DNA from 4 places in the Rhizobium sp. B21/90 genome. Region 1 is predicted to be linked to each of the others. Evidence: predicted binding sites of a transcription regulator. Region 1 holds the regulator's gene; each other region holds the start of a gene.
What was found. Region 1 encodes LexA, which represses DNA repair genes until DNA is damaged. Its sites were predicted from a motif close to TGTTCNNNNTGTGTTCNG; they were not measured.
Positions count from the first base shown of each region.

Region 2: J5278_RS12395 (DUF5680 domain-containing protein) is a predicted target of LexA. The motif match lies at 3,118-3,135, and genes of this name have one in related genera.
Region 3: J5278_RS17135 (DNA recombination protein RmuC) is a predicted target of LexA. The motif match lies at 2,168-2,185, and genes of this name have one in related genera.
Region 4: J5278_RS30845 (ImuA family protein) is a predicted target of LexA. The motif match lies at 2,291-2,308, and genes of this name have one in related genera.

Region 1 is NZ_CP072162.1:2,367,075-2,372,012, forward strand. It holds gene eno (phosphopyruvate hydratase) at 1-61, opposite strand, end outside; gene kdsA (3-deoxy-8-phosphooctulonate synthase) at 209-1,054, opposite strand; gene J5278_RS11245 (VOC family protein) at 1,051-1,935, opposite strand; gene lexA (transcriptional repressor LexA) at 2,101-2,820, shown strand; gene J5278_RS11255 (ComEC/Rec2 family competence protein) at 2,801-4,938, opposite strand, start outside.
Region 2 is NZ_CP072162.1:2,585,568-2,590,505, reverse strand. It holds gene proS (proline--tRNA ligase) at 1-557, shown strand, start outside; gene J5278_RS12405 (lipoprotein-releasing ABC transporter permease subunit) at 575-1,888, shown strand; gene J5278_RS12400 (ABC transporter ATP-binding protein) at 1,905-2,588, shown strand; gene J5278_RS12395 (DUF5680 domain-containing protein) at 2,601-3,065, opposite strand; gene J5278_RS12390 (hypothetical protein) at 3,174-3,761, opposite strand; gene dnaE (DNA polymerase III subunit alpha) at 4,120-4,938, shown strand, end outside.
Region 3 is NZ_CP072162.1:3,533,184-3,538,121, forward strand. It holds gene def (peptide deformylase) at 1-440, opposite strand, end outside; gene J5278_RS17130 (globin-coupled sensor protein) at 528-2,033, opposite strand; gene J5278_RS17135 (DNA recombination protein RmuC) at 2,242-3,435, shown strand; gene J5278_RS17140 (ribokinase) at 3,483-4,382, shown strand; gene J5278_RS17145 (nucleoside hydrolase) at 4,522-4,938, opposite strand, start outside.
Region 4 is NZ_CP072162.1:384,504-389,441, reverse strand. It holds gene J5278_RS01845 (DNA polymerase Y family protein) at 1-1,283, opposite strand, end outside; gene J5278_RS30845 (ImuA family protein) at 1,324-2,268, opposite strand; gene J5278_RS01840 (metallopeptidase family protein) at 2,432-2,869, shown strand; gene J5278_RS01835 (DUF1737 domain-containing protein) at 2,878-3,084, opposite strand; gene J5278_RS01830 (CoA ester lyase) at 3,081-3,989, opposite strand; gene J5278_RS01825 (hypothetical protein) at 4,103-4,333, shown strand; gene leuD (3-isopropylmalate dehydratase small subunit) at 4,481-4,938, shown strand, end outside.

The sequences.
Region 1 (4,938 bases):
CAGTCGGGTTGCCGCGGCTGTCGAGAATCTCGCGGGCGATAATGTCGGTGATTGCGGTCATGGCTGGTTCCTGCTCGCTGGTTATAATCGATTGAAATCTCTAAATCGAAGGCGTGACAATTACAATGCCATCACGCGCTTCGAATGAGGGAACGTCATAGCCGACTAAACCAAGATCATGTCAGCCTGTTGAACGCTCCCGCAGATGCTAGGCCTTGGCGATGGCGTCGAATGCCAGCAGCTTTTCGAGCAGCTTCGGCATATCTTTCAGATGCACCATGTTGGGGCCATCGGACGGCGCATGGTCGGGGTCCTCGTGGGTTTCGATAAACACGCCGGCGACGCCGACGGCAACGGCCGCGCGGGCAAGGGTTTCCACGAATTCGCGCTGGCCCCCGGAGGACCCGCCCTGGCCGCCGGGCTGCTGCACGGAGTGGGTAGCATCGAAGATCACCGGAGCGCCCATCGCCGCCATGATCGGCAGCGAGCGCATGTCGGAGACCAGCGTGTTGTAGCCGAAGGATGCGCCGCGTTCACAGAGCAGGATGTTCGGGTTACCGCTGTCGTTAAGCTTGGCCAGCACGTTCTTCATGTCCCAGGGGGCGAGGAACTGACCCTTCTTGACGTTGATGATGCGGCCGGTCCTGGCGGCAGCGACCAGAAGATCGGTCTGGCGTGACAGGAAGGCCGGGATCTGCAGGACATCCACGGTCTTGGCGACAAGGGCGCACTGCTCCTCCGTGTGGATGTCGGTGAGCACCGGGAAACCGTATTCCTTCTTCAGCTCGCCGAAGATCTCCAGAGCCGCTTCCAGCCCAAGGCCACGCTGGGCGGACAGGGATGTGCGGTTGGCCTTGTCGAAGGACGACTTGTAGACGAGCCCGATGCCAAGCGAGGCGCAGAGTTCCTTGAGCTTGCCGGCTATCGTGAAGGCATGATCGCGGCTCTCCATCTGGCAGGGACCGGCAATCAGCGAGAGGCGCTTGCTGTTGGAGAAAGTGACCTTGCCGGGGCCTTCGCCGGCGACCACGTCCGAATTTGTCGAATGGCTCATGCTGTCTCCTCGAAGGCAAACAATGCCCCCTGCCCGGGAGCGGCCTTCACCAGAATAGTGTTGCTCTTGCGTGTGTAGGTCACGCCGTTACCAGCCAAATGCGCTTCTGTCACGGAAAGATCGCGAACCGCAAAGACGATTGCCCGCCCCCGCAGGCCCGCATCTTCACCGGATGGCGCCGCCTCATAGAAGGCCTCCATCCCCTCGCCGCTCAAGATGTCGATTTCCACATTGGCTGCCGATGCTGTGATGCCAAAGGAATGCGGAGCGATTGCGGCACCATTGCCAACTTGGCTGATGAGCCCGGAAAACGCCTCCGGGCTGGCGCAGGACAGCACAATGCGCGAAATGCCGAGAACGCCGTTCGGATGCCTCTCCAGCGCGCTGCGATCCGTCGGCATCGCATTAATGCGCTCGCAGGTGAAAACGAAGAAATCCGGGGCACGCAAATCTGCGGCGAAAGCAAGGCGAAAGCCGGCAATCGATTCGGACCCGTCCGGCATGCGCATCGGCCTTTCGAACTCGAGGATCTTGCCGGCCGAGACCCCGCGGTCGCGAAAGCGCTGCTGGTCGCTTTCAGCATTGCCGGTTGCGAAGGCAATGGAGGAAAAACCATCGTCGCCGACGCGAAACCGGAAAGCCTGGTCGCGCGCGACGAAGACATTGCCGGCCAGCGCCGACGCCTCGCACTCCGAGAGACTGGCAATGCCGAGTGGCTCGAGATAGGTCTTGTCGGCGAAGAAAACGCAAGCATTTTCAGTACCAAAGGGATGCCGTGCATCGGCAGCGACAGTGAAGCCAAGCTTGCTCAGCCGCTGGCGCGCAGAGGCTATATCGCAGGTCGGCAGGACCAGATGGTCGATTGGATAGGCTGCTGTCATGGTTTGTCTCCACCCTGCGAAGCCGTCAGCGACGGCAGCGCGACATGATCTTCCAAAAATGCGATTATTCCAACGGCGTTCACAAAGATTTAGTCACTTGCGGAACACATATGGAACATATAGTGTCCGTTCTGGCTTTGTTTCGCACTTGGAGCACGAAAAACGATGTTGACGCGCAAGCAACAGGAACTGCTTCTCTTCATTCACGAACGAATGAAAGAGTCCGGCGTGCCGCCTTCTTTCGATGAAATGAAGGACGCGCTGGATCTGGCGTCGAAATCGGGTATCCATAGGCTGATCACGGCACTGGAGGAACGCGGCTTCATTCGCCGCCTGCCGAACCGGGCGCGTGCCATCGAGGTCATCAAGCTTCCCGAGGCCTATAACCCGAATGCGCAGCCACGGCGCGGCTTTTCGCCGAGCGTCATCGAAGGCAGCCTTGGCAAGACGCCGGCGGTCGCCGCAGCGCCGACAAAGCCCGCAGTCGACGACCGCAGCGGCTCCGTCTCGCTGCCGGTCATGGGCCGCATCGCCGCCGGTGTTCCCATCGCCGCGATCCAGAACAACACCCACGACATCATGGTCCCCGCCGATATGGTCGGCGCCGGCGAGCATTACGCGCTCGAAGTGCGAGGCGATTCGATGATCGAGGCCGGCATCTTCGACGGCGATACGGTCATCATCCGCAATGCCAGTACGGCGAGCCCCGGCGACATTATTGTCGCCCTCGTCGATGACGAGGAAGCAACGCTCAAGCGCTTTAGGCGCAAGGGTGCCTCCATTGCACTCGAGGCAGCCAATCCGGCTTACGAGACCCGCATCTTCGGCCCGGACAGGGTAAAGATCCAGGGGCGACTTGTCGGACTTATCCGCCGGTATCACTGACCGGTGACGTGGCATCGGTACCGGTGAAGGCCGGCTTTCGCCAGTCATAGGCTCGATGCCTCTCCCATGGACGGTCAAGGGCGCTGAACGCGGTGATGAACTTTGGCTCAGGAGATATCAAGTTGACCTCGATGGAACCTGTTTTGCGTAGCGATGCGCCGGTGTAGAGCACTGCACCGGACCGACAGAGATCAAGGCGAAGTTTGACCGGCGTGATGACAATGTCGGCGGTATCGCAGGCCGGCCCCAGATAAGCCGCATCGGAGATAGTCACCAGCATCGCGCCCGTCTCGAGCATGGCAACGCACCAATCGCGACCATGGCAGGCAAACCCGCCGTCGACCGCATTGTCCAGAGCAGTTTCCATTGCTGATCGCAATGTGGCCTGATGCTCCGCATCCATACGGGTCGAGGGGCGGCCACGAACGGAATGGGGCGGGGTCGAGTTGTCCGGCGGCAGCATTTGCGGCGGCGTATCCTCTGACACCGGCAGGGCTCGCTGCCATTGCTGATAGATGAAATCCGGGGGGCGCTCACGATTGCGCTCGAGTCTCCCCTGCCGGAACATGGCGACCAGTTCGCCATCCTCCGAAATCAGCAGTTCCGATTTCTGGAGAGACGGTTGGAAGGCGGCAAAAGTCACCGAGGCCGCAATCAGCAACGCGCCGGCATGGCGCATGGGCGTTCGCAGCACCGTCATCAGCATGAAGCCGGCAATGATGGTCGGGAAAAGTCCGCTAGGCAGGCGCGCGAAGGGCACATTGCCGCCCCATGCAGCCACCGTCTTTGCGATGACCATGACGATATCAAGTCCCCAACCGGTGACAAGCCAGAACACGCCGTCGAGGCCGAAGGGCATCATCAGCATGGCAAGCATGCCGACCGGCATGACGATGAATGACACCACCGGCATGGCGGCGAGATTGGCAACGAGGCCATAGGTCGCCAGCCGGTGAAAGTGTTCGATCGAGAAGATTGCCGTCGACGCGCCGCCGATGAACGACGTCATGGCGATGCCGGTGAAGAAGCGGCTGACCGCCAGCACCGGCATCGGTGCCCGGAAAGCAGCAAACCGCCGCTCGCGGGGCGGACGTCGCTTCCATAGCGAATAGCCGGATACAAGGGCGATGGTCGCCGCATAGGACATCTGGAAACTCGGGCCGAGGATCTGCGACGGCGAGAGCACTAGAATGGCGATAGCCGAAAGGGCGACATTGCGCAGGCTGAAGGATGGTCTGTCGAACAGCACCGCGACCAGCATGATCGCCATCATGATGAAGGCCCGTTCGGCCGATACACCGAAGCCGGAAATGAAATAATAGGCGGTGACGGTGATCAGCGCACCGATGGCTGCAATTTTCTTGGTCGGAAAAGCCTGCGCCAATCCGGGAAACAGGCTCAGTGCATGCCGGAGGCCGACATAGAAGATACCGGCCGACAAAGCCATATTCAGTCCCGAGATGGCAATGATATGAGCGAGGCCGGACACTCTTAGGGCATCCGTCGTTTCAGGCGAAATCGCCCGACGTTCGTCGTTGACCAGCGAAGCCGCGAAGGCGCCGGTGTCGCCGGGCAGGATCGAGCGGATTCGGTCGCCGATATGGCCGCGCAGCCCAGTCAGCCAGCGGTCGGTCCTTTGGAGCGTCGTTCGCTCGCTGGTGTCATCGACGCTGGCCATCATCAGTTGCGGCGTACCGTAGAAGAAACCGTTGGCACCGGTGCCTTCGAAATAGGCAGTGAAGGCAAAATCGTGGAGGCCGGGCAGCGCCGGGCCGGCTGGCGGGCTCAACCGGGCCCTGCCCTCAACCACATCTCCGAGTTCGAACGGTACATCCTGGCCGCGCACGAGAAGGGATATCTGCTCCGGTGGCCGCCGAACGACAGGCGCGTCTGTCGCCAGCAGATCCAGCACGTAGCGCCACCGCCCTTTGTCGTCCACTTCGCGGCGCTGAACCTGACCGGTGATGGTGGTAGTCACGGGCGAGTCCAGCATGATCGTCGACGCTCGCCATGTCTCCCATTCAGCGAGAAGCATGCCGAGCAGGCCCAGCGCCGCTGCGAACGCCAGATGCCGCAACGTTGGGCTCAGATTGTGTTTCAGGAGGCAGACGGCGGCGA
Region 2 (4,938 bases), 220 kb from region 1:
ACGCCGCCACTTCCGAAATGCACGATGAGGCGGCCTTCGATGCCATCCCCGATAGCGAGCGCCTGTCCGCGCGCGGTATCGAAGTTGGCCACATCTTCTATTTCGGCACCAAATACTCCGAGCCGATGAACGCCAAGGTACAGGGTCCCGATGGCAAGGAGCACCTCGTTCACATGGGCTCCTACGGCATCGGACCGACACGTCTGGTGCCTGCCATCATCGAAGCGTCGCACGATGAAAACGGAATCATCTGGCCAGCATCCGTATCTCCCTTCGATGCCATCATCATCAACATGAAGGCGGGTGACGAAGCCTGTGATTCTGCCTGCGAAAAGCTTTATTCGACGCTTACCAAGGCGGGCAGGGACATCCTCCTCGATGACCGCGACGACCGGGCCGGCACGAAATTCGCGACGGCAGACCTGATCGGCGTGCCGCTGCAGATCATCGTCGGTCCACGCTCCGTTGCGTCGGGCGAGGTGGAGGTCAAGGATCGCAAGACCGGTGCGCGCGAGACCATGACCATGGACGCTGCAATCAACCGGCTTCTGGGCTGAGCGAAGGACGACAGGGTATGGCGGTAAGCGGCGCAGCAGTGGCCAAACAGGAAAAGACGTCTGGCGCTCGCTCGCCGTCGCGTGCATTTTCTGCATTCGAACGGCTCGTTGCCTGGCGCTACCTGCGCGCCCGGCGCAAGGAAGCCTATATCTCGGTGATTGCGGGCTTTTCCTTCATTGGCATCATGCTCGGCGTCGCGACGCTGATCATCGTGATGGCGGTCATGAACGGTTTCCGCACCGAACTGATTTCCCGTATCCTCGGCCTTAACGGCCATGTCATCGTCCAGCCTATCGACACTCCGTTGAACGACTACGCGGCACTTGCCAAGAAGTTTGCGGCCGTTCCCGGCGTGACCATGGCCCTGCCGCTGGTGGAGGGCGAAACGCTCGCCTCCGGCCGGGGTGGCGTCGGTAGCGGCGCGCTGATCCGCGGTATTCGTGCCGAGGATCTTGAGAAGCTGAAGACCGTCTCCGGCAACATAAAGAACGGTGACATGGTGGGCTTTGCCGCCGGCACCGGTGTGCTGATCGGCTCGCGCATGGCGCAGCAGCTGGGTCTGGCCGCCGGCGACCAGATCACTCTCATTGCCCCCGACGGCGACGTCACGCCATTCGGCGTCAACCCGCGCGTCAAATCCTACACGGTGTCCGGTATCTTCGAGATCGGCATGTCCGAATACGATTCCTCTATCGTCTTCATGCCGCTCGAAGAGGCGCAGCTTTATTTCAACTCGCCCGGCATCGTCCAATCCATCGAGATCTTCGTCACCAAGCCCGACGATGTCGATACCATCAAGCCTTTGATTGAGGCTGCAGCCGGACGGCAGGTCTATCTCACCGACTGGCGCGCCCGCAACGAGACTTTCTTCTCGGCACTCCAGGTCGAGCGCAACGTCATGTTCATGATCCTGACGATGATCGTGCTGGTCGCGGCGCTGAACATCATCTCCGGCCTGATCATGCTAGTGAAAGACAAGGGCAGCGACATCGCCATTCTCAGGACGATGGGGGCGACATCCGGCTCCATCATGCGGATATTCTTCATGACCGGGGCAGCCATCGGTATCGTCGGCACTTTTGGTGGCGTCGCGCTCGGCGTTCTCGTTTGCATCAATATCGAATCCATTCGCAAATTTTTCTCCTGGGTATCCGGTACCGTCCTGTTCGATCCGCAGCTGTATTTCCTGAGCAAGCTGCCGGCGGAGATGAACCTCAGCGAAACTGTCACCGTCGTCGTCATGGCGCTTGGTCTGTCTTTCCTCGCCACGATCTTCCCCGCCTGGCGAGCCTCGCGGCTCGATCCGGTCCAGGCGCTGCGCTATGAATAAGGATGCCAGCATCTCCATGAAATCCAACGTCGTGCTTCAGCTGACCGGCATCGATCGCCACTATGGCGAGGGCGAGACCATGCTCTCTATCCTGAAGGACGCAGATTTCGCGCTCCATCGCGGCGAAATCGTTGCGCTCGTCGCCCCGTCCGGCACCGGCAAGTCAACGCTGCTGCACGTCGCCGGCCTGCTCGAGCAGCCGGATGCTGGCGATGTGACGATCAACGGCAATCCCTGCAACAACCTCACCGACGAGAAGCGCACGGCCATCCGTCGCAACGACATTGGCTTCGTCTACCAGTTCCACCACCTGCTGCCTGAATTCTCGGCCATCGAGAACGTCATGATGCCGCAGATGATCGCCGGACTGACGCAGAAGGAAGCCCGGGTCAGGGCAAGCCAACTGCTCGATTACATGCGCGTCGGCCATCGCGGCGAGCACCGCCCAGCCGAACTCTCCGGCGGCGAACAGCAGCGCGTCGCCATCGCCCGTGCCGTCGCCAATGCGCCACTGGTGCTTCTCGCCGACGAACCGACGGGCAATCTCGACCCCGGCACCGCCCACTACGTCTTCGATGCCCTGGAGGCGCTGGTGCGCCAATCTGGTCTGGCGGCGATGATTGCCACCCACAATCACGATCTCGCTGCCCGCATGGACCGTCGCGTTACAATCTCGGGCGGCAAGGTCGTCGAATTCTGATCGTCGTGCCGGTCAAGGCACGATGAGGCCGCCGCGATAATCGAGTTCATAGGCGGTGCGGCCGTCTACGATGATATGCTCGCGCCCGCTGAAATGGGTGCAATCACCGCTACTCTCGTCCGTGTAGCGACCGAAGTCATGGTCGAACTGCAACCCACCGAGGAACCGCTTCTCCTCGACATACAGATGCCGCAACGCTGCCTTGATGACGCAGCCTGCCTTCACTGCATCGATCAGTGCGGGCTCGATGATCTTCCCGAAATAATTCATTGCCCAGACGGGCTTGCCTGATAACCACGCCACCTCCTGGCCGGCAAAATCGGAGCCTCCAAAATAGCTGTCGAGATAACGCCACCGACCGCGCTCATAGCCGATGTCGTGAGACCCCGGACGACAGGAAGATAGTTTCGCCGCATCGGCCACATAAGTCTGCGATTTCGCCACGACGATAAAGTCATTCAGCAGCGCCGGATCCATAACTTCTCCCCCAGGATGCATTCTCAGGGTTGCATTTTCACGCGGCCATGTAAAGAACAAAATAAGAACAAAGGCATCTGACTGCAGGCGCTGTAATTGTCCCGACGCTCATTCATCGCGGATGCCACACGCGTCCATGGCGGTTTGATCCGCCCAGTCGGCAACTGCGGCTGTCCTCGCGTCGACTTTGCGTTCCTTGCCACCGCTGCTGACCTTGCCGCTGAGCACATTATAGTCGCAAGTGCCGCTGCTTTCGGGATCCAGCGTGTCGTGATGCGTGTAGGTGAAGCCGGCGACGACGAATGTCGCGTTGCGATAGGCGATCGTCAGCGTCTGCTCCCAGCGGTCGCGTCCGCCACCGCTGTTTTCCGAATGGACGGAGATCGATCCGTTGGGCAGCGCTGATATGCCCGGGTCCCGGCCGAACATACCGTCGAGACTGGTATTGCCGGATACCTTGTTCGGTGCTGCTGCGGCGAGATGTAGAAGAAGATGCTCCTTGTCGCGCAGGTAGATGTAGATGCCGATGTCGTCGCCGTCTTCCTCAGGGGCGATGAGCAGGGCGAGGTCAGCATTGCCGTCCCTGTTCCAGTCGCCGATCGCAGCTCCGATGATCTTTCCCGGCCCGATATCGCCGGCAAACGCACTCGACACGCATAAGGCGGCACTGAGCAGCGCCAAGGCCAAATTTTTCATAATCATCTCCTCCACGCACGCTCATAGCATGGCGTCGGTGCGCGTCCCAGTCATGGGGCCTAGCATGGCGGCATTTGAATCAAGCTCGCAGAAAATACTGTTGACAGGTGAATATAAAGGGAACATATAAGGAACATAACAACACCGGAGAGGCCCAATGACCGATATTATTCGAGACGTCGCCGCTTTCGCCTCCATCGTCATGTTCGTCACCAGCCTGTCGATCATCGTCATGGCGATGTAAGTTTTCGGGTACGACCACCGCCACGTGGTCTTGCCGACCTGAGTTGTTCTGGACTTTGCCAGCCGCTATGCCGACAATAGGACCGATTCATTCGGGCATGCGGAAGGGCTTATCATGGCAGAGGCAACTGACAGGCAGGGCGGACATTCTGGATCGTCGCCGGAGTTCGTGCACCTGCGTGTGCATTCGGCATATTCGCTTCTAGAAGGCGCTTTGCCGCTTAAGAAGATCCTCGCCAAGGCTTCAAGCGACAGCCAGCCGGCTCTGGCGATCACCGATACCAATAACCTGTTTATCGCGCTCGAGTTCTCCCAGAAGGCAATGGACGAGGGTCTGCAGCCGATCATCGGCTGCCAGGTTTCGATCGACATGGAAGATGCCGTCGAGGGCGAGAAGCGCAACGGCCAGCAGGGGCTCGCCAAGCTGCCTGCCATCGTGCTTCTTGCGGCTAGCGACGCCGGCTACGAGCGCATGGTCGATCTCGTCAGCCGCGCCTATCTCGGCGGCGACAATAGTCAAGCTGTGCACGTCAAGGCGTCCTGGCTGGAGGAGATCGGTACCGACGGCCTGATCGCGCTGTCCGGCTCCGTTGGTGGGCCCGTCGATATCGAAATCAAGGAAGGCCATCCGCAGAAGGCGGTGGCGAGGCTGCTGCGCCTGAAGGCGCTTTTCGGCGACCGGCTCTATGTCGAGTTGCAGCGCCACGGCACCTATGATCGCCGCCACGAACAACGCATGATTTCACTCGCCTACGAGCACGAATTGCCGCTGGTCGCCACCAACGAGGCCTTCTTTCCGACCCGCGACGACTATGATGCCCATGATGCGCTGATGGCCGTCGCCCATAATGCGATCGTCTCGGACGACAGCCGGTTTCGCCTGACACCGGACCACTATCTGAAAAGCCGCGCCGAGATGGCGAAGCTGTTTGCC
Region 3 (4,938 bases), 1.2 Mb from region 1:
ATGAAGAGGACGCCGTTCAGGTGGTCGATCTCGTGCTGCAGGCACGTCGCGAGCAGGCCGTCGGCCTTGACGGTCTGCTTGACGCCGTCGACATCGAAATACTCGACCGTCACCTCTGCCGGGCGCTCGACTTCGGCGTAGTAGTCGGGGATGGAGAGACAGCCCTCCTCATAGACCGACCGCTCTTCCGACGACGCGACAATCTCGGGGTTGATGAACACCAGCGGCGTCTTTTCCTCCCCCTCGCGCGAAAGGTCGATGACCAGCATGCGCCGGTCGACACCCATCTGCACGGCGGCAAGGCCAATGCCCGGCGCGTCGTACATCGTGTCCAGCATATCGGTCGCCAGCCGCTTCGTCTCGGCGTCGAAGCGTTCGAACGGCTTCGAGACTACGCGCAGCAGCGGATCGGGGAGAATGATAAGAGGCTTGATCGTCATAAAGTCTCCCATAGCCCATCTTTGTTTGGGAGGGAATTATGAACATGGCCGCAAAACGGGTTTTTTGCGGCCATGTTTGATGACCGCTCAGGCCGCCCGACGTTTCTCGCCCTGCATGTTGCCATTGCGGATATCGGCTTGCGTCTTGAAGCCGCTGAGAAGGGCGACCAGAGTATTCGCCTCATTGCGCAGGTGCCGTGTCTCGGCAGAGGTGCGTTCGACCATCGCTGCGTTCTGCTGGGTTATCGTATCCATGTTGCGCACGGCGGCACTGACCTCGGCGACGCCGATTGCCTGATCCTTGGCAGCAGCGGCAATGTCGCCGACAAACTTGTTGACGCCGTCGATCCGGCTGATCATGTCCGCAAGAGCGACGCCGGTGCTGGACACGATGGTGACGCCGGCGTGGACCTGGGTCGAGCTCTGCGAGATCAGGTCCTTGATCTCCTTGGCGGCACTGGCCGAGCGCTGCGCCAGCTGCCGCACCTCCTGCGCCACCACGGCAAAGCCCTTTCCGGCATCGCCGGCCCGGGCTGCCTCGACGCCGGCGTTAAGCGCCAGAAGGTTGGTCTGGAAGGCGATCTCGTCGATGACGCCGATGATCTTCGAGATTTCGGTGGAGGATTTCTCGATTTCAGCCATGGCGGCAACGGCGCTGTTGACCAGATCGCCCGAGCTTTTCGCCTGCTGCTGGGTTTCGCCTACGGCGACGGAGGCCCTGGCCGCATTAGACGCCGTCTGGCCGACGCTGACGGCCAGCTGCTGCAGTGCTGCAGAACTCTGCTCGACGCCGGCGGCCTGCTGCGCCGTGCGCATGGAAAGGTCATCCGTCGCCTTCGACATAAGGTCCGTGCCGCTCAGCACCCCTTCGGACGTAGCGCGGACACCACCGATGGAATGGCGGAGAGCCGCTACCGCGTTGTTGTAGTCGCTGGCCATCTTCTGAAAGGCGCCCGGGAGGTTCTCCGGCAATACCGCCTCGAAGTCACCCTTGGACAGAGATTCGAGGCCGCGGCTCAAATGCTCCATGGCTATGCGCTGATCGGCTTCGGCGCGGGTTCGATCCTGCTCCAGGACCTGGCGTTTCTCGTCCAGTTCGGCGAGATAGACGGAGATCGCGTAGTCGATGTCGAGGAAAGTCGCCTTGACGACGGCCGCCAGCTTGTTCGACAAGCCTGGGGCGTGGCGTTTGCCGAAGCGCGATGGCCAATGCTTGTGCAGGATGCCATGCATCAATTCCGTCAGCACCAGGGCGTAGCCGCCGATGTACCAGCTGGGATCGAGGCCAATGCGCGCATGGGTCTTGCCGACAGCAGTCACGCCGGCCACGTAATTGGCATCGAATTGGCCATTCGACAGATGTCCCCAGTGGCTCTCCTGGCGCGCCTTGGCGCCATCCATGTGGGCTTTGTCGCGGAAGAAATGGGAAATCGCGGGTGTCCTGCCCATCTTCGCATAGAGCTTGTCGAGCGCGCCGCCGAGAAGCTCCGACAGCGTCGGGCGCAGTTCGCGCAGGGTCTCGCGGGTGGCGTCGTCGATCTCGATGAAGTCCAGGCGTTGTCTGAGGGTGGATGTATCGGGCGCAGCTTTCATCTTGATCTCGGTCTGAATGAGGCTTCCGCACGCCAAGCGTGCAGGGTAAAGGCAATCTGCCAGACTTGACCGATTTGCATTGACCATCCGTTAACTTTGTTACCCAGATTTCGCCCGATACGGACAGTTTACATTGTTCACGTTTTGATCTGGCTTTTACCCTGACTGGCGTTATAGTCCGGCGATCTCCAACTATCGCCAGGATGCCATGACGATCTCCCTTTTTGGTTCCGACTTCCAGACGGTGCAGTTGCTGTACGGCGCGGTCGGCCTGCTCGTTCTTGTCATCGTGATCCTGCTGGTCCGCAGTGCCGGCAAAAGGCAGAGCGACGACGAGATGGATTTTCGCGCTGCAGAGGCGGAACAACGGATGGCGGAGATGCTGCGGCTGCAGGCCGAGATGCAGGGCCGTCTGGCGACGATGACCGAGGTGTTCGGCAGTCGCCAGGCGGAGTTCAACCACGCCGTCAACCAGCGTCTCGACGGGATGTCGCACCGGGTGACCAGCACGCTCAACGAACAGACAAAATCGACGCATGAAAACCTGCAGAAACTGCAGGAACGGCTCGGGGTCATCGATGCCGCACAGTCCAATATCCAGTCGCTTGCAAAGGATGTCGTCGGGCTGCAGGCGATCCTGTCCAACAAGCAGACGCGCGGCGCCTTCGGCCAGGCACGGATGGAGACCATCGTTGCCGACGGCCTGCCGTTCGGCGCCTATGCCTTCCAGCACACGCTGTCCAACGGGTCGCGGCCCGATTGCATCATCCATATGCCAAACGGACTGCCGCCGCTGGTGGTCGATGCAAAATTCCCGCTGGAAGCCTGGAACGCCATCCGCGCGGCCTCCAGCCCGGAAATGGTACGCATCGCCGGCCAGCAGTTTCGCCGCGACATGGAAGTCCACATCCGCGATATCTCCGAAAAATATCTGATCCAGGGCGAGACCCAGGACACTGCCTTTCTCTTCGTACCATCGGAATCGATCTTTGCCGAGATTCACGAAAAGTTCGAGGGTGTTATCCAGAAAGCGCACCGCGCGCAGATCGTCATCGTCTCCCCGTCCCTGCTGATGCTGTCGATCCAGGTGATCCAGTCTGTCCTGAAGGACCAGCGGATGCGTGAGCAGGCGCATCTCATCCAGGGCGAAGTGGCGCTGCTGATGGCCGATCTCGGTCGTCTCGATGAGCGCGTCACCAAACTCCAGGGACATTTCTCCGCTGCCCAGAAAGATGTCGAGATGATTGCCACGTCCTCCTCGAAGCTTGCGAGGCGCGGCCAGAAGATCGAGGCACTGGACCTGACAGAGCACTCCGAGGCGGTACGCGAGCCGGCAGAACCATCACGCGGAGTCGAAAGCCGTACTGGACTTCTGAAGCTGAGGGTGGTTGACGAGGACTAAGCGCTTCGGCAGTGTCGCGCCGATATTCCAGCAGAGCAGGCATTCCCATGATCACAGTATTCGGCTCCATCAACATGGACCTCGTTGCAACCACGGACCGGCTGCCGAAGCCCGGGGAAACCGTTGCCGGCAACGGCTTTGCAACGGCTGCCGGCGGCAAGGGTGCAAACCAGGCGCTGGCCGCCCGCCGCGCCGGCGCAACGGTGCGCATGGCCGGCGCTGTCGGCACCGATGGCTTTGCCGAGCCTGCGTTGGCGCTGCTGGCAGAAGCCGGCACCGATCTCGGCGCGGTAAAGCATGTCGAGGGCCCAACCGGGACGGCACTCATCCTTGTCGGCGGCGACGGTGAAAACGTGATTGTTGTGGTGCCCGCTGCGAATGGTGCCGTCACCGCCGAAGACGCCACTGCTGCGGTGGCCGGACTGAAGGCCGGCGATATCCTCATGCTGCAGCTCGAGGTGCCCGGGAATGCGGTGGAGGCGGCGCTTGGCGCTGCCAAGGCCGCCGGTATCCGGACGATCCTCAACCTCGCGCCGCTGACATCAGATGCCAAACGGCTCGGGCGGCTAGCCGACATCGTCATCGCCAACGAAACGGAATTCGAGCTTCTGGCAGGCCAGGACGGAATGACGGCTACCGATCGTGAAGCGGCAATGACCCGCCTGCATGGGGAAACCGGGCAGACGCTGATCGTCACTCTGGGTGGCGATGGCGTGGTTGCCATAAGGGACGGCGTACTGTCGCGCGCCAAGGGCCTCGTCATCGAGCCCGTCGACACGGTCGGTGCCGGCGACACGTTTTGCGGCTATTTCGCTGCCAGCCTCGACCAAGGGCTCGACTTCGAGGCCGCACTCCGTCGCGCCGCCGTCGCCGGCTCCCTCGCCTGCCTTTCAGCCGGAGCTCAGCCATCGATACCCCTGGCCGAATCGGTCGCCGCGAGGCTCTGATCGGTGTCTCACGGATAATCTGGTGTAGTTCCGCCCGGAATTTATGACGAACTTAGCAGTGCTATAAAAGGTGGCACTCCACCTAAATGACCAAAGGCCGCCGGGACAATCCGGCGGCCTTAAACTCTGTTCCGAATTCTCAGATCCGCGCAAAGCGCTCCGTAAGCAGCGCAAAAAATCCGTTGGCGTCGACCGATCGCATGAACCGGGCGTTGCGCTTGCGATCTGTCACGTGCCACCAGTCGACGACCATCATGCCGATCGTCAGCTCCGAACTGACCTCGATCTCGACATTGCAGGTGCGGCCGTCGAAAAGCTCTGGCTTCAGCAGGTAGGCAATGACGGTCGGATCGTGCAGCGGGCCGCCGTCTGAGCCGTATTTCTCGATATCGAAGCGCTCGAAGAATTCCAGCATCTCGGCCATGGCCTTGGCCGGCGCGGTGCCGATGTCGGCGATCTTGCGGACCCTGTCCTTGCGGGTCAGCAGCTGATGGGTGACATCGAGCGGCATGATGACCACCGGCACGCCCGACCGCATAACGATGTCGGCCGCCTC
Region 4 (4,938 bases), 1.8 Mb from region 1:
CACCATTCGCGTGCCAGCCTCTCCGGCCCCTCGGCGCGCAACACCTCGTGCATCGTTCGCCGCCAGCGAAATCTCTGTGGCGGCCCTTCCGGCACCTCGGCCATGAACGTCTCGACCGGCTCCGGCGTCCGGAACAGCCGCAGCGGTCGCTCGGACCGGCCGGCCCCAACCGTCGGGCCAGTCGTCTGCCGAGGCTGGTCGGACAGCACGTCCGATGCGGGCACGAACAGGGCCGCCCGCTCCGGCACATGACTTTCCGCCAGTTCCAGTGCCTGCAGACAGGCCCGCCCGAGCCGGGCTGCGACCTGATCGACAAAGGCGGAAAGCGACTGCTCCGATGGTCCATCGACAGTAAAATCCGCCTGAAGCGCATCGAAAACTTCGTGCTGCAGCACGTTCAGCCGGACAATCTCGTAACCGAAGCCGGCATCGAGATCGTCATGCACGGCCTTGATACGCTCTGAAAACAGCGCGGCAATGCGTTTCGGCTCGCGCAGCGGCTTCGACGCACCGGCCGAAATCCGAAACACGGCACCGTCGACCCTGAACAGCAGCAGTTCGAACAGCCGACCGCCGATACCACGGGCTTCCAACCCCGGCTTCAGGGCAGCCCCAAGCTGGCCTGCCAGCAGCAGGATATCTTCCTCGGCCTGAACCGGCTCGATGAGGCGCCGTTCGGCAGAAAGGCTGGCCACCGGACGTCGCGGCGAAATCGGCTCCTCGTCAAGGCCCAGCGCCTGATCAAGGCGCAAAAGCAGATGCGCACCGAACCGTCGTGCCAGTGGCGCCCGGGCGGCAGCGATGATATCGCCGACCTGCTTCAGGCCGAGCTTCTGCAGGGCGGCGACGGTCGGTCCGTCGAGCCTGAGCGACGCCACGGGCAATGGCGCGAGCACAGTCTCCATCTCATCCGCTTCGACAATGCCGCTGCGGCCAAAGCGTGCGACGGCCCAGGAGAGGCCCGGGGAAGATGAAATGGCGCCCCGCACCTCCAGACCGAGATGAAACAGCCGGTGCAGCACATCCTTCAGCAGTGCCCGCTCACCCCCGAAAAGATGGGCGCAGCCGGTAATATCGAGGAACAGGCCGTCACGACCATCCAGCGAGACCAGCGGTGTATAGCGGTCGCACCAGTCTGCCATCGCCTCCAGCAGTCGCCGGTCGGCCGCATCATCGTCCTCGACCACATCGAGGTCGGGACAGATTGCCCGTGCTTCGGCGACGCCCTGGCCAGCCTTCAGACCGATGCCCTCGGCCGCTGCTTCCAGGGCTGTCAGCCGCATGGCATTTTTCACCCGTCCGGCGCAAACCAGCGGCGGCGTCTCAGGACGCCCGGTGGTACGCCACGACAGACCCCAGCGCTTGCGGGCGATCCGATCTGTCGACAGCCGGGGAAACGTGAGGGCCAGAATGCGCTGCTGGCCGTTCGACAGCGGTAGGCTGCCGGTTGACAGGGAAAAATTGGCGGTCATGGGCATTCCATTCGAGGACAAATGACAGGGGAGCCGGGTTGCGGCTCTTTTCCAGGGTGAGACGGAAGGACGGGTTTCCGATGCTGCCGCCCAGCATCGATCCGTCCGGCAAAGGCCGCGCCGACGCCGGCGCGGGTTCGATATGAAGGCGCAGAAGGGCGCTGCTGGCCTCTTCCAGCCCGGCTTGCCTGAGGACAAACAACGGTCGCCCGGCAGCCTTGGCCCGCAGGCTCAGCCGGCGACTTTCCGTCAGGCCGAAATGGGCGGGATTGCCGCGCACCTCGAGCACGACGAGGGTAAAGACGGCACTGGCAAGCGCCTCCTCCGCCAGCCACAGCGCCTCTTCGAGTTTTCGCGGCGCCGCGTGCAGGAAGCCGCGTGGCATGACGCCGAAATCCTGAAGGCCCAGGGCATAGGGCAGGCCTGCTTCCAGCATTACCATCGTCTCGCCGATCCAGAGGACCGGCGAGACACCGGCATGGTTGTCGCGCGCCCTGAGCCTTGCGGCTAAAGCCAGCACGAAGCCGGTCGCAGCCCCTGCATCGCGAAGGCTGGAAGAGCGTATTTCGGTCAACGCATTGAGGGGAAAGCCCCCCTTGAGCGCCGCATCGAGATCCGCAACACCGCTCGAGAGCAGCGTCTTCCCCCCGGAAGGGACCCTGCCCGAGACAGCACTTTCGTTGCCCAGGCGATCGTGCTCGGCCGCCGAAAGGGCTGGCACGGGCTTGCCTTCCAGACGGGCGATGGTTTCGCGCAGGGCAAAAAGCGTCTCCCGCGCCACGGCATTGCTAGCCATGGACGTTAGCTCCTGAGTGTATTGTTCCTGTTATGTTCTTATAGATTCCAGAGCGCTAAAGAAGAGTCAACAGGGATTCTCTGTGAATTTATTCCTGCCTTGAATTGGCTCTCGAAAAATTTCCCCAAAGCCTCTATATGGGCCGAAAGAAGGGAATGAGATCATGGCCCGCATTGACCAGAGCGACGATTGGCGTGACCGCCACGCGCCGACAATCAGCGCATTCGAGTCGCTCGCTGCCGAAGCCTACGGCCATCTGCCGGAGGAATTCCGTGCTCTAACCGGCAACCTGTCGATCGAGGTCGAGGATTTCCCGGATGACGAGATCTTCGATGACATGGCCCTGGAAACGCCCTTCGACCTGCTCGGCCTGTTCGAAGGCCGCGGCATTTCCGAGCGCTTTACGGTCGAGACCGGCGAGATGCCCAATCGCATCCGCCTCTATCGCAGGCCTATCATCGATTACTGGGCCGAGAACGACGAGACGCTGGGCGATATCATTACCCACGTCCTGATCCACGAAATCGGCCACCATTTCGGCCTCAGCGATGACGATATGGAACGCATCGAGGCCAGCGCCGAAGAAGCCACGGATCGCTGACGCCCGCTCTACTGCTCCGAGAGCTTCATCTCTGGATCGTAATCCTTGCCCGGAACGTCCTTTACGACGGCCTGGCCGCACTGCATGACGCCGGTTGCGGCATTGAAGGCATAGGTCGGCGAACCCAACAGCACCCAGCCCTTGGAAAGGGCCGCCGATACCTTGTGACAGAAGGCGGAATCGTCCGGGCCGGTGAGAAAGCGATAGAGTTTCATGACGACGTCTTTCGGTCTGCAATGAGATCGGCTTTATGGACCAGTCCCTCCGCCTCGACAAGATGCAGCCGCTCGACCATCTGCCCCTCGAGATCGATGACGTTGAGCCCGGCGGCGGCCGGCTCGGCGAAGGCAGCAATGATTTTCCGCGCCTGCGCGACAGCGGCCTCGTTGGGGCCGAAGTGACGGTTGGCGCCATCGATCTGGGCCGGGTGGATCAGCATCTTGCCGCCAAACCCCATGGCCCGACCTTGGGCGCATTCATCGGCGAATGCGGACAAATTCTTGAAATCGTTGAAAACGCTATCGATCGCGTCGAGCCCGTAGGCGCGCACGGCCAGCACCACCTGCATCAGCCAAGGCACCAGGTAAGTCCGTCCTGGCAGTGCCGGAACGCCGGTTTCCTTGCGCAGATCGTTCAGTCCGACGACGAAGCAATCGAGCCTGGAACCGCCTGTCCGGCCGAATTCGGCAAGGGCGGCAACATTGAGAATGCCCCTTGGCGTCTCGATCATTGCCCAGATGCGCAGCTCCTCCGGCGCGTCGGCATCGGCCAGCCGGTCGCCGACCGCCATGATGTCCTGCGGTTCGTCGACCTTGGGCAGCAACACCGCATCGGGCTGTAGCGCCAGTACGAGGTCCAGGTCGGCCTTGCCGAACACGGAATCGAGCCCGTTGATCCGGATGATCAGTTCCTTGCCGGGAGGTTTAGGCCCGGCGAAGAAGGCACGCAGATTGTCCCGCGCTTCTGCTTTACGCTCCGGGGCAACGGAATCTTCCAGATCGAAGATCACCGCATCGCAATCGAGATCGTGGATTTTCTCGAGCGCCCGGCGGTTGATCGCCGGCACGCTGAGGACGGAACGGCGAAGGCGCGCGGAACGGGTGTGCGGAGAACGGCTCATAGACGACTTCTGCCAATCTTTGTCGCAGCAGGCAAGACAACAAAAAGCCACTCTCCTCTTGCATAGCAGCGGGTCTGGGGCCACATTGGCTGCAGAGAAAGGGTCCCAAAGCCATGAAGAATATCCGTTCGCTGTTTCTTGCCCTCACAGGCGTCGCAATCTTTGCAGGCCTGGCCCTACTCACAGTTTCCCTGACGCTGGTCTTTGCTGCTATTCTGACCGTCTTCCTCGCTGTTCGCGTGCTATCGACCCGCGCCAAGCCGGTGCCTGTTCGCGCCACCGCAAATGGCGCAAAGCCGATGCGTATATGGAACGACGGCCGCGGCACAATTATCGATCTCTGATCGCTGACGCTCCCTCGTCCACTCTCGCCATCACCCTCTCGTCATAGCGTGGCGAAATCTTCACGATATTTTTCTTCATTTCCTGCCCAATTTGCTCTATTGGCTGGAAAATTCGTTGATGCGGCGAAATCGTAGGCAGGAATTTCCATGGACAAGTTCGTGAAGCTGACGGGTGTCGCGGCACCTCTCCCGGTCGTAAATGTCGATACCGACATGATCATCCCGAAGGATTATCTGAAGACTATCAAACGCACCGGCCTCGGCGTCGGCCTGTTTGCCGAGGCTCGCTACCGGGATGACGGTACGCCGAATCCGGATTTCGTGCTGAACAAGCCAGCCTATCAGAACGCCAAGATCCTGGTTGCCGGCGATAACTTCGGCTGCGGCTCGTCGCGCGAGCATGCTCCCTGGGCCCTGCTCGATTTCGGTATTCGATGCGTCATTTCCACTAGCTTTGCCGACATCTTCTACAACAACTGTTTCAAGAACGGCATTCTACCGATCACGGTTTCGCCGGAAGACTTGGAAAAGCTGATGGACGACGCTTCGCGTGGCTCCAATGCTGTCCTGACGGTCGATCTCGAAAACATGGCAATCACCGGTCC